Regions from separate parts of the Exiguobacterium sp. s191 genome, predicted to be linked through region 2. Evidence: predicted binding sites of a transcription regulator. Region 2 holds the regulator's gene; the other holds the start of a gene.

Region 1 (4,302 bases), on a different contig from region 2:
TCACCCGGACACATCGTGGACAAGGGATTGGCACACGTTTGCTCGAAACGATTGAACAACATGCCCGTGATCATCAGATGCATAAGCTGATCCTCTTTACCTTCCCATTCAATAAAATCGGACAAAAACTCTATATCCGCTCCGGGTTCCGGATCGTCGGAACGTTTAAGGAGCAAGGACAGTTGAACGGTGAATATGTCGACGTCATGGCGATGGAGAAACGCTTGCGATAGGATTCATTGAATGCCAGACAGGGAATAGTCAATCCGAGTCATTGAGAGAGGATGAACCTAATGGATATTCAACAAATTCGTAATGCAACACTCGTTGTCACGTATGCCAATCAAGTCTTACTGATTGATCCGTTCCTCGGCGAAAAAGGCAGCTTGCCTCCCTTCGGTCAAACACCAAATGCCGTCGCCAATCCACTCGTCGACTTACCGGTCGATGTCAACACACTGCTCGATCCTGACGCGATCTTCGTCACGCATCTGCACGCTGATCATTTCGATGATGCTGCAAAACAACTTTTACCCAAGCATTTGCCACTCTATGCGCAGCAAGAAGAAGACGCGCAGCACATCCGAGAAGCCGGCTTCACGAACGTTTCTTCCTTCGATTCCGGTGTAACGATCGGTGATATCCAAGTCCATCGAACAGGTGGACAGCATGGTGTCGGTGAAATCGGCGAACGGATGGGACGTGTGTCTGGGCTCGTCCTCACCCATCCGGACGAACCGACACTTTATATCGCAGGTGATACGATCTGGTGTGACGAGGTCGCGCATGCGATCGAACAACATACGCCCGATATCATCGTCGTCAACAGTGGCGCCGCCCAGTTCTTGACCGGAGAGCCGATCACGATGTCACAGCGTGATCTCCTTGCCGTACACGAAGCGGCGGCGGAAGCGACGATCATCGTCTCGCACCTCGAGTCCGTCAACCACTGTCTTTTGCGACGTGATATGATTGCTGACTTTTTAACTGCTTTCCATCTCTCTGCCCATTTCCTGATTCCGGAGGATGGCGAAACGATGTCATTTTAAGAACAGTAACTTTCATTAAAAAGAAGTCCTTGTTTCGAATATCCATCGAAACAAGGACTTCTTTTTGTTATGGGATGACGAGACCTAACAAACGAGCAAAGGCAACTGCTTGCTCTTCCGTAATGACAGCACCTGGTAAAAATCGCGGATCGATCGTAATACCAGAGAGCTCCGTCTGCCGGAGGTCGAGACCTTTTAACGGCGTTTCAATCCATTGACTATCCGTAAGCCGGACCGCTTCGAGTTTCCACTGGGTCGGTTTCACTTCGAAGAACTGTGCTTCTTTCATCGTCGTTTCGCTCCAGTGTTGGTGACGGACCGTACTGCGAATGAACTGTGCGTAATCCGCAAGTCCTTCCTGAATCGTCACATGGTCCAGCGTACAATCTTCGAACTGAACACCCGTCATCCGGCATCCGACGAAGGACACGCGGTGAAAACGAGTTTCTTGGAAGTGACATCCCGTTAAGTCACATTGCTCAAAACGGATATCTTCGAACGAACCACGGTCAAAGGTGAGATTCGCGAACGAGACATTTTGAAAACACACTTGATAGGCATCGATGCGTTCTGTCAGTTCACTCGGCATCGACTCTTTCTCATAACGCGCTCCTTTTAGATACGGGTCATCGATTTCGACTTGATCGAACGTCTCTGGTTGAAGCGTTTTCGGTAATTCTGGTAAACGGATAATGGTCTCTTTCAATGAAGGTTCCCCCTTTTTTCTCTCCCTTAGTGTATCAAACTCCTTTTATATGAGGGAAAATCGTTCAAATTCCCCTTTTTTCAACAGTTTTTATTTTGAGACACTTTGAGACCATGCTATAGTCAAAGAAAATTAAAATAAGAACATACGTTCTTTTATGTAAAGGAGTGATTCAAATGTTTCCTTCCGTCGTTTTACCACAAGATAAACGGATTTTTTGCGTCGACAGTGTGTCCTTCTACGCCAGCTGTGAATGCCAGTATCGCAATCTCCCCCCCTTGACGACACGCCTGGCGGTCGTCTCCGATTTAAAACGAAGCGGGTCCGTCATTCTCGCTGCCACCCCTGCCTTAAAAGCACTTGGAATCAAGACAGCCGGTCGATTATATGAAATCGAGCAATTGCCATACGCTGTTCGTCGTACGATTCGACTTGTCGAACCACGTATGCTCGCTTATATGAAGACGTCGATTCGTGTCCTGGATGTCCTGCACCAATTCGCCCCACCTGAAGCCATCCGCGTCTATTCGATTGACGAAAGTTTCATTGACATGACCGGAACCGATCGCCTATTTGGTTCTGACCTGCAAGCTGCCCTCAAAATTAAAGAAGCAATCCTGAAACAAACCGGCATCCACGTCCGCATCGGGATTGGTCCAAATAACGTCATCGCGAAATTGACGCTTGATTTAATCGGGAAAAAAGAAGGCATCGCGCGATGTGGATATGCTGATGTCGCACGACGTCTTCATGATTTTCCGATTCGAAAGATGTGGGGAGTTGGACATCGCATGGAACAACATCTGCAGATGATGGGGATTGAAACGATCGGTGATCTTGCCATGCGCCCCGTTGAAGAGTTACACGAACGCTTCGGTGTCATCGGTGCCGAACTGTGGCATCACGCTTGGGGACTCGACGCGTCACCGACACTGCTTCCCCCGCGTCATCTGTTCGAGAAAGCCCCTCAACGGACGATTGGACACGGTGTGACCTTAATGCAGGACTATTATCAGTTCGAACGCATCCGGAATGTGCTCAATGAACTGGTACAGGATGTTGCCGCACGTTGTCGCTTTTCGAATCAAGTCGGCTGGACCGTTCACATCGGTGTCCGTTATTCTCGAAACGTCGTCCGAAGTGGTTTCTCCCGTCAAGTACGGTTGCCTTATCCGACATCCGATGAACGCATCATTTTGCGTCACGTCTTACAATTATTCGAACCGAATTGGCTCGACGGAGAACCTGTTCGTTTTTTATCCGTCGCAGTGGGGCATTTGACTGCCGATCAAGGCACCTTACAGTTGTCTTTGTTCGAGGATAATGCGCGGCTCTGGAAACGGCGACGGTTATTAAAAGCAATGGATGTCGTCAACCTTCGCTACGGAAAAGGAACGATTCGCCTCGCTGTCTCGTTTCTTGATACGAGTGTCGCCAAACGTCGCCTTCGTTTTGTCGGCGGTCATCCGGGAGGTGATCTTCATGACAGCGTATCGTGATCGGGGAAATTTAAAATGGATTCCTTTTCTCATGCCGGAACATTTGCAACTGCTGCGGGAATACTATGTCCAGATGCATCAGCTCGACTTGCCTGAAATTGATGAACAGTTGCAAGAATCATGGCACTTTCTGCTTCAAGAAGCTTTAATAGAAGGAAACGAACTTGAAATCACGTATTATAAGGAAAGTAGCTACGTGACGGTCGTCGGTTTCGTCGAACGACTAGAACCCGAACGTTCCGTTCTCTTTCTGCGCGGACGTGAAGTCATTGAAATTCCCTTCACACGAATCGTCCGGATCGAAAACGGGTAAGCTCTCATACAGATGGATGCTTTAAATCGTCCCCGGAAAGAAGGAATAGTCATGTTGGATTGGTTTACTTCCCTCCCCGTCGTCGTGCAAGCATTGCTTGCCGGAATGATGACGTGGGGGTTAACCGCACTTGGTGCGGCACTCGTCTTCGTCTTTACGACGATTGAAAAACGCGTCATGAACATGATGCTCGGTTTTGCCGCCGGCGTCATGATTGCCGCGTCGTTTTGGTCGCTGCTTGCTCCTGCGATCGAGTTCACGGAGCAGGATGGAGGAATCGCCTGGATTCCTGCTGCCATCGGTTTTCTCGCTGGTGGATTTTTCGTCCGTCTCCTCGACTTCGTCACGCCGCATTTGCACTTATCTGCACCACTCGAGACAGCGGAAGGTCCTTCGACAGGACTCAAGAAAACGACGTTACTATTTCTTGCGATCACGTTGCACAATATTCCCGAAGGTCTTGCGATTGGTGTCGCTTTTGGCGCCGCTGCCTTAAACATGGACGGGGCGACCGTCGCCGGTGCCTTGACGCTCGCACTCGGTATTGGGATACAAAACATGCCGGAGGGAGCTGCCCTATCGATTCCACTACGCGGTGAAGGAATGTCGCGCCGGCGCGCCTTCCATTACGGTCAATTGTCAGCAATCGTCGAACCGATTGCCGCGATGGTCGGAGCAGCCGCGGTCTTCTTCGTTCAACCGCTTCTACCGTATGCGTTATCGTTTGCTGCCGGA
Region 2 (4,302 bases):
ATTTCGAAATCCCCCTTGAGCGGTATGTGTTAGTGAGACGTGATCTTAGTAGATCAATTGATAGATGAACACGGCAATCGCTCCACCGATGATCGGACCGACGACAGGAATCCATGAATAGCCCCAGTCAGATGAACCTTTATTCGGAATCGGTAGGATAGCGTGCGCGATACGCGGTCCAAGGTCACGAGCCGGGTTGATGGCATACCCTGTTGTACCACCGAGCGAGAGACCGATGACGACGACGAGTAAACCGACGATGAGTGGTTTTAAGCCATCTCCGAACGTTGTTAAACCGAGTGCCAAGATACCGAAGACGAGAACAAATGTCCCGATGATCTCAGAAATCAAGTTCGACGGCGTATGACGAATCGCTGGACCTGTTGCGAATACACCGAGTTTTGCAGCTTGATCATCAGTCGCTTCAAAATGTTTCATGTAATGAAGCCAAACGAGAATGGCGCCGATGAAAGCTCCGACAAGTTGTCCGGCAATGTAGATCGGAACGTCTGCCCACGGTAGGTCAGAGTTCAAAGCAAGTGCGATCGTCAATGCGGGGTTCAAGTGTGCTCCACTTTCAGCAGCGACGAATGCTGCTGTCATGACGGCAAGACCCCAAGCGAACGTGATGACGATCCATCCGCTGTTTTCCGATTTCGTCTTTTTCAAGACGACACCGGCGACGACTCCATCCCCGAGCAGGATGAGGATCATCGTACCGATCATTTCCAATACAAAGTTATTCATGCAAAAACCCTCCCTTTGGATTAAAGCAGATAATGGCCTTTCTACTTTAAATTACTCCGAATTGAGAACGTTTTCAATACATATAATTGAAATATAGGAATGGAAATTTTTTATTTTGATGTTTAAAGATACGAAAAAGTGGATAAGAAAACACCTCATTCTGCTTGCAAGCAAGCAAAAGAGGTGTTACCGACGACGTTTTTTTCTTTTTTTAGGTCGAAACCAACTGCTGGAATAATCTAGTAGAATATGAATCGTACTCGCCACCATGATACCGACGACGAATGCAGGCAAGGAAGCGAACCACGAATCAATCGTAGCAGAATCAAGAACCTGAAAATATAGACTTAAAAATAGTAGCGGAATCAGAATCGCAGCACTATAAAGAAGCCGGATAATGTCTCCGATGATCAGTCCATGTGACCAGATCGAGCGATGGGGCATGATTTTGACGTACGGCATCCAAAGGACTCGAAATGGTCCAAAGCGATAATACGGTTCTGACTTTAAATCGAGGTCGGGTGACAACCAAAGGGTACCGACAGCGATACCGATGGCGGTTGGTAACCAATCGGTTTGTTGCGTTGCGACCGAATACGCAACGTAACCCGTCAGTGCGACGGTATTGACGGTATCATGTACATTTCCTGAAGGCATGAAAAAAGACCAGTCGTAACTGGTCCCTCCGTCAATGAATCGTCCGATACACGCCGATTACCTTACCAAGAATGGAGACATTATCGAAATACATCGGATCCATCGAGTCATTTTCTGGTTGTAGACGTACCTGTTGATCTTCTAAGAAGAACCGTTTCACCGTCGCTTCGCTATCTTCGGTCATAGCTACGACGATTTCTCCGTTTTCTGCTGTGTTTTGTTGGCGCACGATGACACGATCGCCGTCTAGAATACCTGCGTTAATCATCGATTCACCATCGATCATCAACATGAAGACCGTCTCATTTCCTACATAATGTGCAGGGAGCGGGAACTGTTCTTCGATGTTTTCAATCGCTGTAATCGGAAGACCCGCTGTGACTTTCCCGATGACGGGAACATGGACGATGGCTTCCGTGATTTCTTCAGGCTTATCAAGCAATATCTCAATCGCACGTGGTTTCGTCGGGTCACGGCGAATCATTCCCCGTTTCTCGAGTCGATCCAAATGACCGTGTACCGTCGAGCTAGACGCGAGTCCGACTGCTTCTCCGATTTCACGAACTGATGGTGGATACCCCTTCAGTTTCACTTCAGAGACGATGTAGTCGAGAATCTCTTGTTGGCGCTTAGACATTTTCCGCATACGAATTGCCACCTCTTTCTGGATTGAAGTTTGAAATGTAAGAATATATGTTTCTAGATTCACTATAACATAGAACAAATGAGCGTACAAACAATTGTTCGACATTTTGTGTTGACCGAACACGGGTTCTGTGTTTATTATGAGTTATGCGAACAATTGTTCCGCGAACATTTATTCTAACTCATTCATTTCATATTTGGAGGGATTCATGATGATTCATACGATTCGTACTCATGCTTTTTCAATTCTCTTCTATGCATTAAGTATTGCCTTCGTGATCTTTTTACTCACACCACGCCCGGATGAAAAAGTGGCGCAACTGATGACAGCTTCCGTTACGGTCGATGAGAACGCTACAGTCGAACAAATCGCTGAAGTCTACAATGATGGTTCGATGTCAGATGAAGAGTACGTCAATTGGTTGATTAAAAATAATGATGTTGAAACAAAACACGTCATCTCAAAAAGCAAAATCGTTGTACCAATCGCACAACAATGACAAAATGGAAAAGTTGTGAAAGAACGAACAGGGATGTGAGGTACGATGAAGGTCGTGATTTATTGTCGGGTGTCGACCGAAAAAGAAGCACAAGATAGTTCGATTGAACGCCAACGGATGGAGCTTTCGAAGGTCGCGTCTCAAAAGGGTTTTGATGTCGTAGATGTCGTCTCTGAAAAAGAGAGTGGATATGACGTCGATCGGGAAGGGATGCTGACGGTTCTTGATCATGTAACACGTGATGCGGTAGATGCGGTCCTCGTGACAGATGACACACGGATTGGTCGAGGGAATGCGAAAATCGCTATTTTGCACACGTTTAAGAAGCACGGTGTTCGGTTGATGACACTTGATTCCGATGGAGAATACCAGCTTGCGGATGCAGAAGCAATGGTCCTTGAGATTGTCTCACTGGTGGAAGAATATCAACGGAAACTGCATAACGCAAAAATCGCGCGCGGCATGCGGCGAGCTGTTGAACAAGGCTTTCGCCCGGAACGAAATCTGAATCGCCAAGGAGAGAACGCTGGGCGTAGTCGAAAGGACGTACCGATCGAAGAAATCGTACGTCTTCGAGAGCTCGGACTGACGTTTTCAGATATCGCCATCACCTTGCGTGGTATGGGACATGATATTTCAAAAGCAACGGTCAATCGTCGATATCTTGAATACCGCGAACTGACACCTAGCCCGGAATGAAGAGCAAGTTACCCGTCGACTGACGCGGTTAACTTGCTTTTTTTTATAGCCTCTTTTAAAGTAAGGATACAATTGAACAACTCAAGTTTGAGTCGTACAGAAAGAGGGATTCCATGTTATCACAAGAACAATTAGATCGAATCAATGCATTAGCGAATAAATCAAAAGTCGAGCCGTTATCAGAAGCCGAAACGGCAGAGCAAAAAGAGTTACGTGCAGCGTATCTCGCAGCATTCCGTGGATCGTTCAAAAACCAACTCATGGGCATGAAAATCGTCGATGAAGAAGGAACGGACGTAACACCAGAGAAATTGAAACAAGCACAAGAAGAAGAACGGAATAAACAATAAAAAATAGCCTTCTATAGGACCACCCGAGAAGTAGGTGTCTAATATAGAAGGCTATTTTATTGTTTTCAGCTGATATCAAGATATCTTGGAAGTTACTTTTTGTGGTTCCGCAACCAAAACTGATTTAGGAACTGCGAAAAAGTAAGTGATGGTGAGTGCAGCAACAAAGGTTAAGACCGATACGATTAAATAAGCTAAAAGTTGATTCCATTCATAAATGTACATTAAAGGAGATAAAATAACAGCTAGACCGTAAGAGTTGGCCTTAATCTGTAAGAGCGAAAGAAGAGCACCACCCAAAGCAGAACACGCAATCATAACATATAAAGGTTTCATACTATATCGCATGACAATCCCAAACAATGCAGGTTCACTAACTCCTAATAATTGCGTGAGTGTGGCACTCATACCAGCAACCCGTACTGTACTTTTTGTTGCGCGTAATGTAATACCGAGCGCCGTACCAGCATTTGAAAATCCATACATGGCGCATAAAGTGATTAGGGGGTTAAATCCTGTATTTGCAAGTAGCGTCGTTTCGATAGCAATGAATAAATGATGCATTCCAGTCATGACTGCAAGCGGATACATAAAACCAATCAGCAAGCCTCCAAGACCAAAAGGCATTCTAATTAACATCGTCACGAGAGTAATCAGACCATTCTCTAGAATATGCAAAAGAGGACCTAGTACAAGTAATCCCA

The links. Region 2 encodes LexA, which represses DNA repair genes until DNA is damaged. Its sites were predicted from a motif close to CGAACATATGTTCG; they were not measured.
Positions count from the first base shown of each region.
Region 1: a site for LexA is predicted at 1,896-1,909, ahead of KNQ09_RS13165 (Y-family DNA polymerase). Genes of this name have one in related genera too.

Region 1 is NZ_JACSNC010000002.1:299,954-304,255, reverse strand. It holds gene KNQ09_RS13180 (arsinothricin resistance N-acetyltransferase ArsN1 family A) at 1-233, shown strand, start outside; gene KNQ09_RS13175 (MBL fold metallo-hydrolase) at 294-1,049, shown strand; gene KNQ09_RS13170 (pentapeptide repeat-containing protein) at 1,117-1,755, opposite strand; gene KNQ09_RS13165 (Y-family DNA polymerase) at 1,932-3,254, shown strand; gene KNQ09_RS13160 (YolD-like family protein) at 3,238-3,567, shown strand; gene KNQ09_RS13155 (ZIP family metal transporter) at 3,619-4,302, shown strand, end outside.
Region 2 is NZ_JACSNC010000001.1:433,964-438,265, forward strand. It holds gene glpK (glycerol kinase GlpK) at 1-2, opposite strand, end outside; gene KNQ09_RS02215 (MIP/aquaporin family protein) at 46-747, opposite strand; gene KNQ09_RS02220 (metal-binding protein) at 934-1,404, opposite strand; gene lexA (transcriptional repressor LexA) at 1,436-2,050, opposite strand; gene yneA (cell division suppressor protein YneA) at 2,262-2,549, shown strand; gene KNQ09_RS02235 (YneB family resolvase-like protein) at 2,595-3,248, shown strand; gene KNQ09_RS02240 (DUF896 domain-containing protein) at 3,362-3,598, shown strand; gene KNQ09_RS02245 (PTS transporter subunit EIIC) at 3,674-4,302, opposite strand, start outside.